Regions from separate parts of the Shewanella sp. GutCb genome, predicted to be linked through region 2. Evidence: predicted binding sites of a transcription regulator. Region 2 holds the regulator's gene; each other region holds the start of a gene.
What was found. The regulator LexA, encoded in region 2, represses DNA repair genes until DNA is damaged. The targets are predictions, from matches to a motif close to TACTGTATNNNNATACAGTA.
Positions count from the first base shown of each region.

Region 1: the regulator LexA is predicted to act here: its motif matches at 2,326-2,345, upstream of imuA (translesion DNA synthesis-associated protein ImuA).
Region 3: the regulator LexA is predicted to act here: its motif matches at 2,400-2,419, upstream of recA (recombinase RecA).

Region 1 is NZ_PJBL01000030.1:26,096-33,566, forward strand. Features, by position in the region: gene CXF86_RS18535 (MFS transporter) at 1-1,407, opposite strand, end outside; gene def (peptide deformylase) at 1,707-2,198, shown strand; gene imuA (translesion DNA synthesis-associated protein ImuA) at 2,431-3,984, shown strand; gene CXF86_RS18550 (Y-family DNA polymerase) at 4,003-5,580, shown strand; gene CXF86_RS18555 (error-prone DNA polymerase) at 5,580-7,471, shown strand, end outside.
Region 2 is NZ_PJBL01000105.1:85,563-93,033, forward strand. Features, by position in the region: gene mtr (tryptophan permease) at 1-371, opposite strand, end outside; gene plsB (glycerol-3-phosphate 1-O-acyltransferase PlsB) at 371-2,794, opposite strand; gene lexA (transcriptional repressor LexA) at 3,096-3,716, shown strand; gene CXF86_RS20510 (cell division inhibitor SulA) at 3,713-4,225, shown strand; gene coxB (cytochrome c oxidase subunit II) at 4,677-6,212, shown strand; gene ctaD (cytochrome c oxidase subunit I) at 6,222-7,471, shown strand, end outside.
Region 3 is NZ_PJBL01000002.1:109,485-116,955, forward strand. Features, by position in the region: gene alaS (alanine--tRNA ligase) at 1-772, opposite strand, end outside; gene recA (recombinase RecA) at 1,229-2,296, opposite strand; gene mutS (DNA mismatch repair protein MutS) at 2,616-5,198, shown strand; gene rpoS (RNA polymerase sigma factor RpoS) at 5,274-6,242, opposite strand; gene CXF86_RS02290 (peptidoglycan DD-metalloendopeptidase family protein) at 6,319-7,215, opposite strand; gene CXF86_RS02295 (protein-L-isoaspartate(D-aspartate) O-methyltransferase) at 7,298-7,471, opposite strand, start outside.

The sequences.
Region 1 (7,471 bases), on a different contig from region 2:
TAAAATCGAGGTGAGTACCATTGCACCGCCCATGATTGCGCCATGCGCTAAGCCACCAATGGCAGTGCCTAGTGCGAGGATAATGGTTCCGCCAACCAGTACTGGAAGCGCTTGGAAGCGCTCAACAAAACGGCTAACAACTAGTTGCATCATGACAATCGATAAAAAGTTAAGCCCGATAAGGTATTCAGGGTTCACTTGGCGATGTTCACTGGCCCAGCTCTGGGCGTATTGCACTGCCAAGGCTGGAGTTTGCCCAATAGCGGTAAATGCTTGGCTTATTTCGGTTGTTGGTACCATCACTTTGGCATGAACCAGTTCAAAATAGGCTTGCTTCGCATTTAAGGTTCCAGCACTGAACTCTTGTGCTAAGCGGGTGACTTCTGATTGCAGTAAGCTGATATCGACGGGCGCAAAGAACTGCTGTAAGTCTGGGTAGTTAGCTAGCATCAAGACTAAATCAGTGGTGTCGACAAAGTCACGGATATAGATAGGTAGCGTAATAAAGATTTGCTGATACACCATCCACATGCCCGATAAAATAAGCAGGTAGATAACAAATGGTTTGTTACCTAGGCTAATTTTTTGGCCATACCATGGCGCGCCTTTTTGAGATGAAGCCAGCTTGTCCCAAATAAGATGGGCACTGAACCAACAGGCATAGATAATAAGCGTCGTTTCACCGGTGATCCATTTAGCGCCAAAAGACATTAATATAATCAGCGTACCGAAAAATAGAATCGCGAAACGAGCATTACCGAGGACCTCTTGAATATCGCTGAAAACGGCTTTGAGTGGTTTACCTTTTTGGCTATTTTGATCCGTTGGCTCTTTGTAGAATAACAGAGCAGGGATAAAGTTAAGTGCGATCCAGAATGAAGACATAATAAACACCCAGTCCCAGCTAATGGCGCGCACGTAACCCGCCACGAATGGCCCTAAGAATCCACCAATATTGACCATCATGTAAAATATGCCAAAACCTAAGCCACGGTTAGTGTCATCGGTGGTACGGGCGACAGTACCTGTTACAACAGGTTTAAAGCACGCAGCGCCTACAGCTACGCCCATGAAGGCAACAAAGAAGCCCATAAAACTATCGACCTGACCCAATATATAATAACTGGGGCACATGATGGCATAAGAAATTAGAAACATTTTCCGGTAACCATAACGGTCGGCAAGTGCGCCTGTCAGTACTGGGAAAAGGTACAAGAAAAAGGGGATCATACCTTGTAGCAGGCCACGTTCTTGATCAGAAAAACCTAATCCACCTTGATTTTGTGGCGAGGTCATATAGAGCGATGAAAGGGCAAAAAAGCCATACCAAGCGAGTCGTTCAAAGATCTCCATGGTATTTGCGACGTAGAATGTCGGGGGTAAGGGGGATCGCACAGCTTGTGTCATATTATTATCCGTATACTTTATACATTTTTAAGGATGTTAACATAGCTGTTACTAAAATGGATCGTATTGTGTGATTTTGAATCGTTTTCGCGCTAAGGGAAGCGCCGTAATTTAATATAATTCCCGAGCTTATATTATCGACTTTATTCTCAGTATCGTAACGGTTGCCATCTGAACGGCCTCTTTTCGGGGCAAACAGGGGCTGAGTACGGTAAGTTAAGACTCGCAAGAGTTGCCTTTATTGTCGATTCGGTCATAATAGCGCGAAATTTTTTAGTTAATACTAGTGTGATAATGATATGGCAGTGTTAGACATTTTAACGATCCCTGATGAGCGGCTTAAACGAAAAGCTGAGCCGGTTAAGGATATTGATGCGGTGCAGGGTTTTATTGATGATTTGATTGAAACCATGTACGACACCGAGGATGGTATCGGGCTTGCAGCAACTCAAGTCGGTAGCTTGCATGCTATTTTAGTTATCGATTTGTCTGAAGAACGCGATCAGCCGATGGTATTGATTAATCCTGAAATGGTAGAAACGCGTGGTGATTTTCAAGGGGAAGAGGGCTGTTTGTCTATTCCTGGTTATCGTGCGAAAGTGAATCGTCATGAAGGCGTAAAAGTCACTGCATTAGATCGCACAGGTCAAGCATTCGAGATCGATACCGATGAGTTTCTTGCCGTTGTACTGCAACATGAGATGGATCATCTCAAGGGTGTGGTGTTCACCGATCACCTGTCGATGTTAAAGCAGCAAATAGCGCTCAAGAAAGTGAAAAAGTATAAGTAATAAGTCCTTGCTTTAGAATTTATTACGATACATAAAAGTATTATTTATTAACGCCCCTCAATTGAGGGGCGTTTTTTTTGGCTTGCAGATCTGAATCGAGTACTTGCGATCTCAATAAAGATAATTATACTGTATGCATATACAGTATTTAAATTTAAGGATCATAACGCCTGTTATCAAAGGGTAGGTCCTCAAATGATGAGTACTTTTTATCTCACAGACAGGTGGAAACATGGATCAATCAAGCGCAAAGGCATATTCGGTATTAAAAGATAAAGAAGCGTCAGAGCCGATTGATAGTGCCAGTTTCCGCAAGCCGGTGATCGTCAATGCTGAGCGAATATGCAAGACCGCTACCAGCGCTAATACAACAGGAACCTGTTCTTTAAATCAATTGTTAGAACGGCAAGACATTTGGCGTGGGCAGCAGTGGCAGCAGCAACATGTAGCCTATCCGACGGGTTTTTCATTGTTAGATAAAAATCTTGCTGATAATGGTTGGCCACAAATCGGTGTGTGCGAAATTTTATGTGATGGTGTGGGTCAAGGTGAGCTCAGTATCGTGTTGCCTTTATTGAAACAACTTATAAGCCACTGTGTGTCATCAACACAAATTAATGATTCCATGGTGATGCTGGTGGCGCCGCCTCACATCCCTTCGCCGCAAGCTTTGTTACAACAAGGGTTGGATGTGGAACGCTTGATCTGGATAGATACTGAAGAGCGAAAAGAACGCTTGTGGTCCATTGAACAAGCGTTAGCGAGTGGCAGCGTACCACTAGTATTAGCTTGGCTAGACAGTTTATCGATAACTGAGGCGAGAAGGTTGCAGCTAGCTGCAGAGAAAGGCCAAGCCTTGTGTATGCTCTATTTACCGACAACGAATGCACAGCTGTCACACCCAGTGAATTTACGTTTAGTGCTGCAAAGACAGTGCTTTTCGGCGTTAAATGCCAATGACAGTAATAACAAAAAAGCCGTTATCGTCGAAGCATCAATGTTGAAATTAGTGCCCAAGCTGACTGAGCGCCAGCAGCCAAGTTTAAGTCGATTTTCAAATAGTCATTTAGGGATGACTGAAATCAATATTATTAAGCGCCGTGGTGGCTGGCCTAGCCCTGTCTTTAGTCTACCGCTGCTGCCTCCTCATTTAAAAGAAAGTCTATTGGGTGTCAGTGCTTGTTTGATTGATAACGCTTCGCTAAATGATGACTTGTCCGGTAGCGCCTCACTTAATATCGATTTGATAGGTCAGGATCTGTGCCAAGCGCAAGTTAGCGCAATTAAAGGGCTGGCGGATTATAGGGCTGTAATCAGTAGCCCACTATTACCGTCTACTGCGGGTGATAAGGTTCTATCTGTTATTAACACCTTATCTGTTACTAATAAGAGTGCAGCGGTTAAAGTCACAAGTAGCAGACGATCAATATTGGCTGTACACATCGAAGCGGTAAACGCTGAGAGAGCGAGCAAAAAAGCTAATTCATCTTCTGTTATTTATCATGCAGCTGAGGCTGAGCGAGAAAACCACTTATCGTTGCAGCTTGAGCCAACACGTAGATTAAGCCTGCAGCCGACATATTATCTTAAAGCGCCTTTGAGTGAACTGGTGAGCGATTCAATAGAGCAGGCAACGTTAGTAACACCGACATTGTCAGCAGAGGTAAAGCGTCACAGTCAACCATCGCTTGCTGCATCTTATAACGACTCTGCTCAAGATAGATGGACAGAGTCTTATAAAACGCTGCAGCAAGGGGCGCCAACATCACCTAGCAAAATTCATTAACCTAATGCATGGTCGCTAATGGATATGTTATGGCTAGCAGCTCATTACCCACAGTGGGCACTACAATACTTCTGTTACCGCAATGAGCTAAATCAAAGCGCTGAAGTACTATTGTATGACCCTAAGTCTTTACACGTGCTGGCACTTGACGCTGGGAGTCACAAAGCTGGAGTGACGGTTGGGATGAGCCTTTCTACCGCGCAAAGTTTAACGCCGTCGGCGATGTTAGCTGAGTTCGACGCCTCCACTAATCAGCAAGCGTCAGATTGGCTATGCCAATGGAGCTATGAGTTTAGTGCACGCGTCGTGCCCCTGCGCTGCGCCTTGGTGCATGATGCACACAAAGATGGTCAATCGAGTGCGAAGTTACATGTCGATGAGTTTGTTTGTAACACCCTGTTGCTTGAAGTCAGTTCCATGGCGCTTATTTTCGATGGTATTGATAAGCTTATTGAGCAATATGCTCAACGAGCCAAAACCTATGGTTTAGAGGTGTCTCTTGCAATAGGCAAAACACCTTTAGCGGCACAGTTGCTCGCGCAGCAGTCTTCAGTCATGGCTGAAGTGACCCAAAGTGAATCCCTTAATCCTGATAAGAGCCATGCGTTACTTAGTCAATTACCGATTGCCTCACTACCGATATCACGCTTTTTAAGGCAAAGCTTTCTCGATATTGGCGTGACCTCTTTTGCGGCTTTGTGCACTTTACCGGATAAGGAACTAGGGCGACGATTCGGCCCCAAGCTGCTGCAACTTCTGGCAAAAATCTCGGGCGCTTTACCGCATCCGTTAACCTATTTTGAGCCAGAGGAAACTTATCTGCAAAAACTGTCTTTATTATATGAAGTTGAATTGATGCAAGGGATTGTTTTTCCGTTAGGTAGAATGCTCAAAGAGATGGCGAGCTACTTAAAGCAACGCCAACTTGCGATTCAACAGCTTAAATTGACCCTCATCTACCGTGATAGCGAGCGCAGTCAGCTTGATATTATTATTCAGTACCCCTTTGCCGAGCATCGCAGTGATAACTTATTAAGCTTATGCCGTATGCAACTAGAGCGTGTCACTCTGTATCAACCTGTGGTTGAAATGGTGATTTCTGTCGACAAGTTTGTACCTATTACGATTGCTAATGACAACTGGTTTGGACCACAACAGGCAGCTCAGGGGCAACGTTCAGAGAAAGCTTTGCGGCTGATGGCGCTGCTACAAGCAAGACTGGGTAGCGATAAGGTGAAAGGACTGCTGGCAACTTCTGCTCATTTACCTGAAGAGAGTTGGCAAGCAACGGATCTTTCCGCTACCAGCCAAGAGCACAGACCCGTTATCAAGTCATTGCAACAACTCTCTGATCTTGGCCATCCGACGACAGGCCTCAGCGTGGGGGCGTGCCGTCCAAGTTGGTTGTTGACGACACCTGAAATGATCTCGATTGAGATGATTGAGCTGTTAAAAGGACCTGAAAGACTGCAAACACACTGGTGGCAGGAGCCAGCCATATGCCGTGATTACTATATTGCGAGTCATCAGCTAGGCGGATTATGTTGGGTATTTAAAGATAGCCGTGGTTTTTTCTTACATGGCTGGTTTGGCTAATGTACGCCGAACTACATGCTATCTCTAATTACACCTTTCTTCGAGGAGCTTCTCATCCTCACGAGTTGGTCGAACAAGCCGCATTACTGGGATATAAAGCGATTGCGATTACCGATGAGTGTTCATTTGCGGGCATCGTGAAGGCGTATGAGGCTGCCAAAAAACAGCAGATTAAGTTGCTGGTGGGCGCGGAGTTTCAATTAGCAGAAGGTGTGTTTGTGCTGCTTGCGATGGATCGCCGTGGTTACGGGCAAATTAGTCAATTAATCACAACCAGCCGTCGCCGAGCTGCAAAAGGCGAATATCAACTGCACTTTAGTGAACTAAAGCAAGGTTTAGAACGCACCATTTTATTATGGCAACCGACGTCACTTAATCCAATTCGCAGTGATTTAGGCGATTTATCACCGCAACTAGAGGCTTATCAAACTAAGATGCTCGCCATTGGTCAGTCTATCCGCAATGTTTTTGCTCAGCGTTGTTATCTACTGATGGAGCGCAGCTTAGTGGCTGGCGAAGCATTAAAGATCCAGTTGTGGACTCAAATTGCCAGTCAGTTAAACATGGCGTGTGTTGCGGCAGGTAATGTTCGTATGCATTGCGAGCAAAGGCAGAAACTGCAAGACATACTCACCTGCATCCGTTATAGCACTGAACTTTCACAAGCGGGGGAGCGTTTGTTAGCCAACGCCGAAACGGCGCTTAAACCGATGAGTGCGATATATAAACGCTACCCAAAGGCGTGGATTGATAACTCATTACTTATCGCCGCGCAGTGTGATTTTTGCCTTGATGAACTTAAATATGAGTACCCAAGTGAGGTGGTGCCGAGTGGATTATCAGCGAGTCAGTATTTAGCGCAAGAAGTCTATAAAGGAGCTATGCGCCGCTTTAACGACCATGTTCCAACAAGCGTGACATTGCAGTACGAAAAAGAGCTTATCTTGATTAAAGAGATGCAGTACGAATACTTCTTCTTAACCATCTTTGATATCGTTCAATATGCCAAGTTACAACAAATTTTGCATCAAGGGCGAGGCTCTGCGGCTAACTCAGTTGTTTGTTACTGCTTAGGGATCACTGAGGTTGACCCTACAAAAGTGAATATGCTGTTTGAGCGTTTTGTCTCTAAAGAGCGCAATGAGCCTCCTGATATTGACGTTGATTTTGAACATGAACGCCGTGAGGAGATCATTCAATACATCTATCGCAAGTATGGCAGAGAGCGGGCGGCGCTGGCAGCGACAGTGATAAGTTACCGTTTTAAAAGCGCACTGGCAGACGTTGGAAAAGCATTAGGCATCGATAAACAGCACTTAGACCATATGCAGCACAGCATTGATAGGCGTGACAGTGAAGCGGATTGGTTAACCCAGCTACAAGATAAATCCTTGGTACCAACCGAGGGAATGGGCAAACATTTATTGCCGCTAGTGCAGAGCATCTTAGGGTTTCCAAGGCATTTATCGCAGCATGTTGGTGGCTTTATTATCTCTTCAGGTCCATTAAGTGAGTTAGTGCCCGTTGAAAATGCAGCGATGGCCGATAGAACCGTGATTCAGTGGGATAAAGATGATTTAGAAAGCCTAGGGCTACTAAAAGTGGATGTACTGGCGCTTGGTATGCTGACCGCTATTAGGAAATGTTTTCAACTGCTCAGCACACCCAAGCATAATTTTACGATGGATCAGGTGGAGTGGGAGCAAGCCGCTGTTTATAACATGCTACAACGTGGCGACAGTATCGGCGTTTTTCAAGTGGAATCGCGAGCACAGACGTCAATGCTGCCGCGGCTTAAGCCGCGTTGCTATTACGACTTAGTGGTGCAAATCGCTATTGTCCGCCCAGGGCCCATTCAAGGGGATATGGTGCATCCCTATTTAAGGCGTCG
Region 2 (7,471 bases):
CCTGCAAGGCTATGGTTAACAATCGAGCTGCCGCCACTAATGTAAGCATAGGTCAAAATATACAGTACAAAGGCAATTGAGAGCCCGTTGATGATACGCCAGAACTGACCCAATGTTGTTTTCGTTAATGTGTCAAAACTCGCACCCGGTTTAAAGTGCAAATTAGTCTCGAGCAACATCAGCCCCGACACCAACATGCAAAACCATATGCCAACCAGCATCAGCATTGAATAGCCAAACCACATCCCAGCGCCCACAACAGGCAACGAGAACATGCCCGCTCCAACAGTGGTGCCGGCGATGATCATTGCGCCGCCTAACACCGATTTTCCAGCAGACTTATTCTTGGCCGCGTTCATATGATTGGCCATTAGCTATTTTGCTCCGCATTAACACTATCGACTATTGTTTGCCTTACCAATGAACGCAGCAGTAAATTGGCTCTGTCTTTAATCCGTTTGATATCACTGCACCCTTCGCTATCCGTTAGATGACCTAACTCTTTTAATTTAACGCTGAGCGTGGCGTATAGCTTCTTGTCGTAAAACTCTGGCGCCGTAATACCGTGAAGCGCTCCCAGCCTTTGTGCAAGACGGTGGCTGTCGCGTTCAAGCTCCGAGCGTTCCATGTTCGGTTTTACTGCCAACAAATTAAACAAAATGGCGTAACGTTGCATGGTTTCGTCTATCGTGCCAGACAACAGCAGCAACTTATTCACCTTATTATCAGCAACAGTGAAATGACCATTTTCAGCCACTAAGCCTTGCGCGACAAAAATATCTAGAATGCGGTGTGTATAGGCTGCCGGATCCTCAATGCCCATAAACAGTTCCGCTTTCAGCAACGGATAAAAATCACTGACAAAGCTAAGCACATCATCACGAGTACACTGCTCTTTACGCAGCAAGCAAGCGGCAATTAGCGAGGGGACAACCATTAAATGAATAATGTTGTTACGATAATAAGTCATTGTAATTGCAATGCTATCATCGATGGAAATGATATCCCCAAGCGAATCACTTTCAATTTTAATCTTTTTCAGTTCCAGACCATGAGATACAAGGTCTTTACCGCTGCCTTCTGGTACCGATGTGTATTCGGTATAAGGCAACTCTTTTAATAACGTGAGATAAAGGTCCAACTGCTTTTCTAGCTGGCTACGCTCTAACGCATTTTGCTCAGATGCTAGCAAAACTAAGCTGGTTAACGTCACTGCACTTACCGCAGCAGCATCGTTAATGTTAGTCATCACCTCTCTGGCCAACTTGTTCACCGCTGGTGTAAACCATGGTTGCTTTTGTTCTGGGTCTTGGACGATATCTTCACGCCACGTTGGCACTTCATCGTTCAAGAAATTGTGTAAGGTAATTGGCTTACCAAAATTCACATAGCCTTGGCCGAAATTACCTAACTTTCGAATCGCACCAAACACTTGCCAAACCGACTCTTTCTTCTTCTTTTTACCACTTAATTCTTTGTGATAAGTCGCCACTTCCATTACATGGTCATAACCAAGATAAACCGGCACTAAAGTGACAGGACGTTCAACACCGCGCAGTACACTGTTAAGCGTCATGGCGATCATGCCTGTTTTAGGGGCCAATAAACGACCTGTGCGTGAGCGGCCACCTTCGGTAAAGTACTCAACCGGATAACCCTTAGTAAAGAGTTGATCGAGGTATTCACGGAATACCGCGGTATAGAGCTTATTACCGCGAAAACTTCGGCGAATAAAGAATGCGCCACCACGGCGGAACATAGGTCCTGCTGGCCAGAAGTTAAGATTAATGCCGGCAGCAATATGCGGCGGCACCATGCCTTGATAATAGAGGATGTAAGACAGCAACAAATAATCCATGTGGCTGCGATGACACGGTACATAGACGATTTCATGACCATCATGGTGCAACTGACGAACCTGCTCCGCACCCTTAATATTGATACCTTTATAAAGCTTATTCCACAACCAAGTAAGAAAACGCTCGGTAATACGCACTAAGCTATCGGAGTAATCCGCCGCGACTTCATCTAGATACTCCATCGCTTTTGCACGCGCTTCTGATTCGGAGATTTTTTTATTTGTCGCTTCTTCTTTAATGGCTCGGGTAATTGATTCTGACTTTAGCAAAGCATGGAACAGAGCTTGGCGCTTAGGCAGCTGAGGCCCAGTCATTACTTTACGTTGACGCTGAAAATGCACTCGCGCGACACGGGCTAGTTTTTGTGCGATGCGCTTATCAGTACCATGTTCGTCTGCCATATAACGCAGAGAAACAGCATTAGAAAACTGCACAAAGTTGTGTCGACCGAGAAACAAGATCATCAAGCACTTGCGTAACCAAGTCGGATTTTGACGCTCCAACACAGCAGCGCGCATGGTGTCGTCTTCTTTGCCTGGGGTTCGTCCCCAATAAAGACTCACAGGAACTAGCTGAATATCTAATTCTTCATTTTGCTTATGCACACTCAATAGGCGCTTAAAGCAATGCAAATACTGTTCGGCACTTTCTCTTTCGCCAAATAGAGGCTTGCTACCTTCAAGGCAGACAACGCGCGGCGCAGTCACCCCGTTAACCTCTAAGTCATTATATGGGCTAGGTAAACCGAATTTACCGGTTATCTCACTAAGAGCTGCTATGTCACTAACAGATTCTGTTTTCATGACATAAACGAGTGGCTTGCTTGGATCGAGATTGAGGTCTTCAAAAGGATCATGAGGCACTACAATAGTGTGCACGAGCTTTTTTTGGATCCAGCGTAATGATTTAAACCAAAGAGAGTCTTTTTTCGACATGATTCGCTTGCAGTATAGTCGCTTCTAATAACCCCGTAGAATACCAGAATTTCGGAGTGTTTGCGCAATTGCTTTATAATGGCACTCGGAAACATTTGCGTATTTATAGAACAATGACTTAAGCCATCATAAGTCTATGTATATCCTGCCTATCAGGATTAAATCTCGTTCATCCCTCCTTAATCTCTCAGCCCCACCCTAGTGCTAATAAATTCAACTTTAACATAAATTTGGTTAATACTTGCGCGAACAGAAATACTGTATATACTGACAGTTACTGTATGGAAAGACAGGCTTAATAATGAGACCACTTACACCACGTCAAGCTGAAATTTTAGAGCTAATTAAACGCAATATTACAGACACAGGTATGCCACCCACCCGTGCTGAAATAGCCAAACGTTTAGGCTTTAAATCTGCCAATGCAGCCGAAGAGCACTTAAAAGCTTTAGCGAAGAAAGGCTGTATTGAGATCATGCCAGGTACCTCTCGAGGAATTAAGTTAATTCAAGATGATACCGAAGATGCCGACCTTGGTTTACCGCTTATTGGTCAAGTGGCCGCAGGTGAACCTATTCTGGCTCAAGAACATGTAGAGCAACATTATAAAATTGATCCTACCATGTTCCGCCCGTCAGCCGACTTTCTGCTTAAAGTACGCGGTGACAGCATGAAAAACATCGGCATACTTGAAGGCGATTTGCTTGCAGTGCATAAGATCCAACATGCAAGCAACGGTCAAGTTGTGGTGGCACGAGTAGAAGATGAAGTCACGGTTAAACGCTTTGAAAAGAAAGGCAATAAAGTTTATTTACATGCTGAGAATGAAGATTATTCACCGATAGAAGTTGATCTGGCAAACCAAAGCTTAAGTATTGAAGGTTTAGCCGTTGGCGTGATCCGTAATGGAGATTGGCAATGAACAAATTATTAGGTGTAAGCCCGCGTCACCCTGGCCTTTGGCAAGATATACCTGCTCAAGCTATGTCTAAAAAGGTAAATACAGATATCGAAACTATGGTATCTCACACTCAGGGGCGCACTGAATTAAAACAGATTAGTGGCCAACTTGCTCAACTGAGCCAACAAGGTCGCTGGATTGTATTAATTAGCCCACCTAATATCGGTTACAAACAGATGCTCGCTTCTGCTGGCGTCCGCATGGATAGAATCCTACTGGTACACGCAAAAGATGAATTCGAAACACTTTGGGCTATGGAAAAAGCGCTCACGAGTGGCACATCAAGCGCGGTAATAACCTGGACGAATGAAGTCGATGCACGAGACAGTAGACGACTGCAGTTAGTCGCAAAGAGTGCTCAAGCGGTGGGTATCATTATTGAAAATGCGAATGCTCACTTACCTGACAGCACAATAAATACACAGGACGAGCGGTTTAAACAAGGTTCACTGTTCGCAGCAGTCCATTAAGCAATTCTTTCTATTACAAATCTAGTCTCTAAAGCAAAGCTCCCTTAACGGGAGCTTTTTTATTACTGCTGCTAAGCAAATGAATCAAAAAGTGATCTTGATCAATATTTCAACACCAAGTAGGGTAGGTACTGATAACAACGATATATTGTTATATCCGAGCGATTTAGTCGTCGGTCTTTATGTATGGACTGTAGATCCTTAAAGAGTATATGAAGACTGAGATCGGCCTGATATATTTCAGCCGTAGGTGCCAGTGTGGTTACACTAACCAGTATTAAAATACTGAAATTATATAAAGTCTAATCGATAGTCGAAACATAACGACACGATGGATAAACCACTCGCGCACTTTGAAGTCATCGTTGCTTTTTTGGGAACTGAAGAGTTTACATAGAGCAGAGACTTACTGTGTGACTCTTCTTTGTCTTGTTGACAGAGGAGAAGTCTAGTGAAGCAATTGTTGTACTGTGTGTTGGCGCTAATATTTTCGCCTACACTGTTTGCATCAGAAATGCCGTTTAATATGACAGAAGGCGTGACGGAGATCAGTGGTAAGGTTTATAACCTCCATATGATTATCCTTTATATCTGCTGTGCTATTGGCATTGTTGTTTTTGGCGCAATGATTTATGCCATGATCAACCATCGCAAATCAAAAGGCGCAGTCGCCGCCAACTTTCATGAAAGTACTAAAGTCGAGATTTTATGGACTGTAGTGCCTTTTATTATTCTTATAATCATGGCTATTCCCGCAACCAAAACCTTGATTGCAATGGAAGACCCCAGTAATGCTGACCTCACCATTAAAATAACAGGTTCGCAGTGGAAGTGGCATTACAGCTATTTCGATAAAGACGTTGAGTTTTATAGCTTAATGTCGACTCCTAGAGCACAAATAGAGGGCACCGAAGCTAAAGGTGAACACTATTTGCTTGAAGTAGACAAACATCTCGTATTACCCATTAATCGTAAAGTACGCTTTTTGATGACATCTGATGACGTTATCCACTCATGGTGGGTCCCGGCTTTTGCTGTCAAAAAAGATGCTAACCCCGGTTTTATCAATGAAGCTTGGACACGAATTGATAAGCCCGGTATTTATCGTGGTCAATGCGCTGAATTGTGCGGTAAAGACCACGGATTTATGCCGATTGTTGTCGAAGCGCTTTCAGAAGCAGACTTCGATAAGTGGTTACTTGCCCAGCAGCAACAAGCTAATAATGCTGAAGCTGAAGCAGAGGCCGCACTTTCGCAAACCTTAACCATGGACGAACTCATGGCTCAAGGTGAGCAAATCTATCTCGCTCAATGTGCTGCATGTCATCAACCCAATGGTGCAGGTCTGCCTGGCGTATTCCCTTCTCTTATTGGCAGCCCAATTACCACCGGCCCCGTCGGCGCCCATGTCGATATCGTCGTCAATGGTAAGCCTGGTACTGCTATGCAAGCATTTGCTAAACAGCTGACTGCAACTGAAATTGCTGCCGTGGTGACTTTTGAGCGTAATGCTTGGGGCAATAACTCAGGCGATACAGTTCAAGCCGCGGATGTGAGCTCTGCTAGCGCGAGTTCAAGCCCAGCTGCATCCAGCGATCCCAACACCGTAATCCCGGTCACTTTACCTGCCAGCTTACCTGAGGCAGAACAAGTTAAAGCTGTGGCTTTAGATGACTTAACAATGGATGAGCTTATGGTCATGGGAGAGAAAGTCTACATGACCAGTTGTGTTGCTTGTCACCAAGCGGCAGGAACGGGTTTACCCGGCGCCTTTCCATCGTTAGTGGGGAGCGCAGTGATTACCGGCCCAGTAACGGGTCATCTCGATACTGTTATCAATGGCAAACCGGGTACTGCTATGCAGGCATTTACCTCGCTACTGACACCACAACAGCTTGCAGCTGTGGTGACTTATGAGCGCAATGCATGGGGTAATAACTCAGGTGATGCTGTTCAAGCTTCTGACGTTGTTGGTCACGGAAAGTAAGGGATTAAAATGAGCACAATCACACAAGACTCACCAGCAGCTCAGGACGATCACCATGATGACCATCATCATGGTGCGCCGAAAGGCATCATGCGCTGGATTTTAACCACCAACCATAAAGATATCGGCACGCTCTACCTGTGGTTCAGTTTTATTATGTTCCTTACGGGTGGCGCGATGGCGATGGTTATTCGCGCCGAGTTATTTCAGCCCGGTTTACAGTTAGTCGAACCTAACTTTTTCAATCAGATGACCACAGTGCACGGCCTAGTCATGGTATTTGGTGCGGTTATGCCAGCCTTTACAGGCTTGGCTAACTGGCTTATTCCAATGATGATCGGTGCACCTGACATGGCACTGCCTCGTATGAATAACTGGAGCTTTTGGATCTTACCTTTTGCTTTCACAATTCTATTGAGCTCATTGTTTATGGAAGGTGGAGGGCCCAACTTTGGTTGGACTTTCTACGCGCCACTATCGACCACTTATAGCCCAGACAGTACTGCGCTGTTCGTTTTTGCCATTCACATCATGGGGATAAGTTCGATAATGGGGGCGATTAACGTTATCGTCACCATCGTCAATATGCGCGCCCCCGGCATGTCGTGGATGAAGCTGCCGTTATTTGTTTGGACCTGGTTAATAACCGCATTCTTGTTGATCGCGGTGATGCCGGTGCTTGCGGGCACCGTCACCATGGTATTAACCGATAAGTATTTTGGTACTGCATTCTTTGATGCCGCAGGTGGTGGTGATCCCGTGATGTTCCAGCATATTTTCTGGTTCTTCGGCCACCCTGAAGTTTACATCATGATCTTACCCTCTTTCGGTATTATCTCTGCCATCGTTCCCGCCTTTAGTCGCAAACCATTATTTGGTTACGCGTCGATGGTGTATGCCACCGCGAGTATCGCCGTGCTGTCATTTTTGGTATGGGCACACCACATGTTTACCACGGGGATGCCGGTGTTTGCCGAGCTTTTCTTCATGTATTGCACTATGCTCATTGCAGTACCTACGGGGGTAAAAGTCTTTAACTGGGTTGCGACTATGTGGCGCGGATCAATCAGTTTTGAAACCCCAATGCTATTCGCAGTTGCGTTTATCATACTCTTTACCATTGGCGGATTTTCAGGCTTGATGTTGGCTATTACCCCTGCTGATTTTCAGTATCACGACACCTACTTCGTGGTGGCTCATTTCCACTATGTACTTGTCACCGGAGCCATATTCTCCATCATGGCAGCAGCGTACTATTG
Region 3 (7,471 bases), on a different contig from region 2:
AAATATCAATCTCATAGTTTGAATGCACGCCCTGCATAATCGCAGCAATTCGCTCAATCCCCATTCCTGTATCAACAGAAGGTCGAGGTAACGGATTCATATCACCATTTGATTGACGGTTATACTGCATGAATACGATGTTCCAGATCTCAATAAATCTGTCACCGTCTTCTTCTGGCGTACCGGGACGGCCACCCCAGATATGATCGCCGTGATCATAGAAAATTTCAGAACAAGGACCACAAGGTCCTGTGTCGCCCATCTGCCAGAAATTATCGGAAGCATAAGCAGCGCCTTTGTTATCGCCTATACGAATAACATTTTCAGGTGCAATACCGATTTTTTTCGTCCAGATATCGTAAGCTTCGTTATCGGTGTCGTAAATAGTGACGCATAAACGCTCTTTGGGCAGTTTTAGCTCTTTAGTTAGAAAATTCCAAGCAAAGTTTATCGCTTCTTCTTTGAAGTAATCACCAAAGCTAAAGTTACCGAGCATTTCAAAAAATGTATGGTGGCGCGCTGTGTAACCAACATTATCTAAATCATTATGCTTACCGCCCGCTCTTACACATCGCTGAGATGAGGTGGCACGGCTATAATTGCGCTTGTCTTCTCCAAGAAATACGTCTTTGAACTGGTTCATACCCGCATTAGTAAATAATAACGTAGGGTCATTAGTTGGCACTAGAGAGCTACTATCAACGACCTGATGACCATTGGTACCGAAATATGCCAAGAAAGCACTACGCAGTGCTGCAGTAGTTTGATACATGAAACCGTCCTGAATTAGGTTGTGCAACTAGCCCGAAAAAGAGCCTAATGATAAATTTTTATGGAAAGCATTATAAGCAGTGTCATGGCTAACAACCAGCCCTGTAGTGACAAAACTGCGTAGACAGCTAAAAAAATGGGTATTGCGGGATCATTCTAAGATATGAGTGGTGAAAATGAGGTTGCTAGCAAATGACAAATTAATCGTAAGGATCACATTCAAGAGCATAAGATATTTGTTCGAATGAAGACTTTGCCCTATTAGATAACGACTGTCGTCTAAATAGACTGTAAGAGCACGGCTATTAGCACCATTTTAATTTTTAGTACGTCAAACTCAGAAAGTTTAGTTTGGTTTGGATTTTTTACGGGAATGATCACGGCGCGCTATAAGCGCGCCGTGACGTGTAATGCTGATTGGGGCATAAGTATTAAAAAGCTAACTCAAAAAAGGGACTTAAAAAACTTCGCCTGTTTCTAAATCAACATTGTCACCTGCAGTGTCAGTAGTTTCCGCTGTTACTTTTTCGCCTTTGCCTAATAACATTGAACGCAAAGTAGCCTCAATTTCGTCAGACACTTCTGGGTTTTCAATTAAATACTTACCAGCGTTTGCACGGCCTTGACCAATTTTACTGCCTTTGTATGCATACCAAGCACCTGACTTTTCAATTAACTTATGAATAACGCCTAAGTCAACTAGCTCGCCAGTACTGTTAATACCTTTGCCATAAAGGATTTGGAATTCAGCTTGCTTAAACGGCGCAGCAATTTTGTTCTTAACCACTTTAACGCGCGTTTCGTTACCAATAACTTCATCGCGGTCTTTGATCGCACCAGTACGGCGAATATCTAAACGAACAGAAGCGTAGAACTTAAGTGCGTTACCACCAGTCGTGGTTTCAGGGTTACCAAACATGACACCAATTTTCATACGAATTTGGTTAATGAAGATAAGCAAAGTGTTTGATTGCTTAAGGTTACCTGCAAGTTTACGCATTGCTTGGCTCATCATACGCGCCGCTAGGCCCATGTGAGAGTCACCAATTTCGCCTTCAATTTCAGCTTTTGGCGTTAATGCCGCCACGGAGTCAACAACAATAACGTCAACTGCGCCAGAACGACTCAATGCATCACAAATCTCTAACGCTTGCTCACCAGTATCAGGTTGTGAGCAAAGTAAATTATCAATATCAACACCTAGATTCTTTGCATAGATGGGGTCCAAAGCATGCTCGGCATCGATAAATGCACAAATCTTGCCCTGCCTCTGTGCTGCAGCAATCACTTCCAACGTTAGTGTTGTTTTACCTGATGATTCTGGACCGTAGATTTCGCAAATACGCCCCATAGGCAGGCCACCAGCACCCAACGCCACATCCAAAGATAGAGAGCCAGTAGAGATTGTTTCAACATCCATTGAACGATTTTCGCCCAACTTCATAATTGAACCTTTACCAAATTGCTTTTCAATTTGACCTAAAACGGCGTTTAACGCTTTCTCTTTATTTGGATCTATCTTCATTATTATTTCCTTAAAATCACAGTGCTAACACAGTTTCAGCACTGTATTATCATTTTGATGACGACTCTAATATCTACTTTAGGGCCTCAATATGAAACTAGTATACTGTACAATCATACAGTATCAAGTACTGTGCAAGATTTTTTTATTAAACCAACAAAATCATACAGATAAGCAATCGTACGTAAAAAACGCCCTTAGTTAACAGTATTTCATCATAATAATCCCCACTAAGATGAGTAAAAAATTGTTAAGATTGGCAACCATAAATGTTTAATGGCCACTACGCGCCGCAGTAAAGTACAGGCAAAGCAAATTGATGACTGCTATTGATCCGCAAAACTTAGAAAAACACACCCCGATGATGCGTCAATATTTGACGCTAAAAGCGGAAAATCCAGATATGTTGCTATTTTATCGCATGGGGGACTTCTACGAGCTTTTTTACGAAGATGCCAAACTCGCTTCTGAGTTGCTTGGTATCTCATTAACAGCACGCGGAAAAAGTGGTGGCGACCCGATCCCTATGGCTGGCCTACCCTACCACGCTGTTGAAGGGTATTTAGCGAAGCTAGTGCAACTTCGTGTGTCTGTCGCGATCTGCGAGCAAGTAGGCGATCCAGCCACTTCAAAGGGACCAGTTGATCGAAAAGTTGTCCGTCTCGTCACCCCAGGGACTTTGACTGATGAAGCCTTGCTACAAGAGAAGCAAGATAATTTACTTGCCGCACTCTATCAAGGCAAAGCGGGATATGGTTACGCGACTCTTGATATCGCATCCGGCCGTTTTGTGGTCACAGAGCTGAAAGATACCGAGGCTCTGGAAGCTGAATTGCAAAGAACCAATCCGGCAGAATTGCTTTATAGCGAAGACTTTTCACAAATGAGTCTTATTGCTGGCATGAATGGCACTCGCCGTCGACCGGAGTGGGAATTTGATTTTGAGACTTGCCACCGTTTGCTGCTAAGTCAATTTGGCACTAAAGACCTTAAAGGTTTCGGTATTGAAGATGCCAGACTGTCGCTGCAAGCTGCAGGTTGCCTAATGCAGTATGTGAAAGATACTCAGCGTACAGCATTACCACATATAAACTCGATCATACGTTTTAACCAAGCTGACAGCATCATACTTGATGCTGCGACGCGTCGTAATTTGGAGTTAACAGTAAACCTGCAAGGCGGACAAACTAACACCTTAGCCTCTGTATTAGATAATACAGTTACAGCTATGGGTAGCCGCATGCTACAGCGCTGGTTGCATCAGCCACTGCGTGATCACCAAGTCATAAATGCTCGACAGTCATCTATTGCCGAGTTAATTACCAGTGAGCATTACCTTACCCTTGCTGAAGACTTAAAAGCGTTAGGTGACGTTGAGCGAATAACAGCTCGTATCGCCCTGCGCAATGCCCGTCCAAGAGATTTTGCGCGCTTACGTCAAGCATTAGGCTTGTTACCGCAACTACAGCAAACGCTTAAGTCGACAACAGTTCCTCACCTTCAATACCTGTCTCAAGTCATTGGCGAGTTCCCTGAAGAACTAGTCTTGCTGTCAAATGCCATTGTCGATAATCCACCAATGCTTATTCGTGATGGTGGTGTAATACGTGACGGTTATGATGCAGAGCTTGATGAATGGCGTGTACTAAGCGCCGGTGCTACCGATTACCTTGCCCAGTTGGAAGCTCGAGAGAAAGAACAAACAGGGATATCTACCCTAAAAGTCGGCTACAACCGAGTACATGGATACTACATTGAAGTCAGCCGCCGCGAATCAGATCTGGTGCCCTTGAGTTATCAACGCCGTCAAACGCTAAAAAACACAGAGCGTTATATCATTGCGGAACTGAAAGAACACGAAGAAAAAGTCCTTTCAAGCCAAGGTAAAGCACTCGCATTAGAAAAACAGTTATGGGAACAGTTATTTGACCTCCTATTGCCGAAAATACATGAGCTGCAAGAGTTTGCCAAAGCCGCGGCTGAATTGGATGTCTTGTGTAACTTTGCTGAACGCGCTGAAACACTTAACTACGCCTGCCCAGAACTATCAGAAGCTTCAGGAATACATATAGAAGCAGGTCGCCATCCTGTTGTCGAGCAAGTAAGTCAAAGTCCCTTTATAGCGAACCCAGTAACGCTAGATGACCAACGTAAAATGCTGATTGTTACCGGTCCAAACATGGGGGGTAAGTCCACCTATATGAGGCAGATAGCCTTAATCACCTTGATGGCACATATTGGTTGTTACGTTCCTGCGGAGCATGCCGTAATTGGCCCTGTCGATAGAATATTTACCCGTATTGGCGCGTCAGACGATCTCGCTTCTGGACGATCGACTTTTATGGTCGAGATGACCGAAACGGCGAATATCCTTCATAATGCAACGCCAAACAGTCTGGTCTTAATGGATGAGATTGGCCGCGGTACATCTACCTACGATGGCTTATCATTGGCATGGTCGGCTGCAGAGTATTTAGCCAAAAACCTTAACGCAATGACGCTATTTGCAACGCATTACTTTGAGTTAACCCAGCTTCCGGAGCTGATGGATAACGTCGAAAATGTGCATCTGGATGCCGTTGAACATGGTGATTCAATCGTGTTTATGCATGCGGTGCAAGAGGGCCCAGCCAGTCGAAGTTACGGATTGCAGGTTGCCGCACTTGCAGGTGTGCCAAACAGCGTCATAAGTGCTGCCAAACAAAAGCTTCACCATTTAGAAAGCCGCGATCAGGCAATGGAGCAGTCGCAAAATGGTCAGATTTTGGCTCAACAAGCCATCAGTTTGCCAACACAAGCATCATCAGCTGTGATTGAGGCACTTGAAAAGCTCAATCCCGATGAACTGACACCAAGGCAAGCGCTCGATTATCTTTATCACTTAAAAAAGTTATCACTGTAATAATATAAGTCTCTTTGCTTTAAGCAATAGAAACAAAAAAGGCGCCAGCGGCGCCTTTTCTTTATCTACCGGTTGCTAAATTCTAAAAATAGCCTCAACAGATAGACCTTGGGCGCCTAACAAATCTTTTAAGCGCTTTAATGCTTCAACTTGAATTTGGCGTACACGCTCACGGGTTAAGCCAATCTCTTTACCGACGTTTTCAAGTGTTGATGGCTCATAGCCTAATAAACCAAATCGGCGCGCTAGCACTTCTCTTTGCTTGGTATTAAGTTCATCTAACCACTTCACTACTGATTTCGACATATCTTCATCTTGAACCTTATAATCAGGTCCAACATTGTCGTCATCAGCTAATACATCCAGTAACGCCTTATCACTTTCGCCACCCAACGGGGTATCGACTGAGGTGATGCGTTCGTTTAACTTGAGCATACGACTGACATCGCTGCTTGATAGATCGAGTTTATCTGCAATTTCTTCTGCGGTAGGCTCATGGTCTAATTTTTGAGCTAGCTCTCGTGCAGTACGCAGGTAAACATTAAGCTCTTTTACGACATGGATGGGTAATCGAATCGTACGAGTCTGATTCATAATTGCTCGTTCGATTGTTTGTCTGATCCACCACGTCGCATAAGTTGAGAATCTGAAACCACGTTCAGGATCGAACTTCTCTACGGCACGGATTAAGCCCAAATTACCTTCTTCAATAAGATCGAGCAGCGCTAAGCCACGATTATTATATCGACGTGCAATTTTTACGACTAATCTGAGGTTACTTTCGATCATGCGGTTGCGGGATTTTTCACAGCCTTTAAGTGACTTGCGTGAAAAAAACACCTCTTCTTCTGCGCTGAGAAGGGGGGAAAATCCTATTTCACCTAGATACAGTTGTGTCGCATCGAGGTTTTTTTGTAAATCGTCTTGTACTTGTTGCTCCAACTCTGCTTCTTTAACTTCCTTTTTATTGACGTCTGATGTTAATCCTTTTACAGAAGTATTCGTAGGTTTTTCTGCCACTACGGCATTATTTGTTCTGCCCATAATATATCTCCCAAATTTCATATTTAACTACTGCACTATACTGTCCTCCGATTTGCCAAACTGGCAGCCTAATCAACTATTGCTTAGGCAAATATTTAAGTGGGTTTACTGACTTCCCATGATAACGGATCTCAAAATGTAGCATGACCCGATTAGTGCCGGTATTACCCATTTCAGCAACTGTCTGTCCAACATTAACAAGTTGCTTTTCTTTTACTAAGATCTTATCAGCATGTGCATATGCACTTAGATAATCGTCACTATGCTTTATAATAACTAAATTACCATAACCTCGTAGTGCACTTCCTGCATAAACCACTCTACCACTAGCAGCAGCTTTAATTGCATCACCACGATTACCCGCGATCTTTATTCCTTTATTTCCCTGCTCTTTGGCTGAGAAAGTTCCAATCACCTTACCTTTCACAGGCCAGAACCACCGACTTACCTTTTTAGGTAAGGTTGACTCTCGCTTGTGGATAACAGGGTTAACAACTTGTTGACTGCTTGTTACAGAGTACGCAGGCTTTGCAACTTGATCAAGCTGTTTTTTTGACGCTGTTTTAGTCGTTTTTTTATCAACAGAATTAGGCTTAACACTTTGTTTACTAATAACTTTAGTGTTCTTTGCAGTCGATTTAACAGCTGTTTTTGACGTTTTTTTGGCAGTATTAGTATTTGTAACAGATTTTTTAGAGCGAAAACTCAATACCTGTCCAGGGTAGATGGTATAAGGCTTTCGCAGGTTATTGACCTTAGCAACATCAGCAAAATCTTTATTTGCCCCCCAAGAGATAGAGTACAAGGTATCGCCCTGTTTAACTTTATATCGGCTACTGGTAATCGAACCTCTGTCATAAGACGGCTTTATCGGGGAGTTCAAGGATTCCACGGGTGCGGGGCGCTCAGCTTGGAAGCTGCAACCTGATAATGCAAAAGTAAAAATGATACAGAAGTACGCAATAAACTTCATATGACTCGGCTACCCCAAATCGCAAATCTGCGACCATGACTTAAAATTTAGGACAAGGACTACAACAAGAGTAACAATAAAGTTAAGCAAGTTCACCACTCACTAATGGCACAAATCGCACAACCTCTATTGCCTCTGACACACATTTATCACCCACACGAGTGACTTTCAGTAATTGCTGAGATGCTTCTCCTACAGGGATAACAAGCACACCACCCTCTGCTAGCTGTTCTATTAACGCGCTAGGCACACTCGC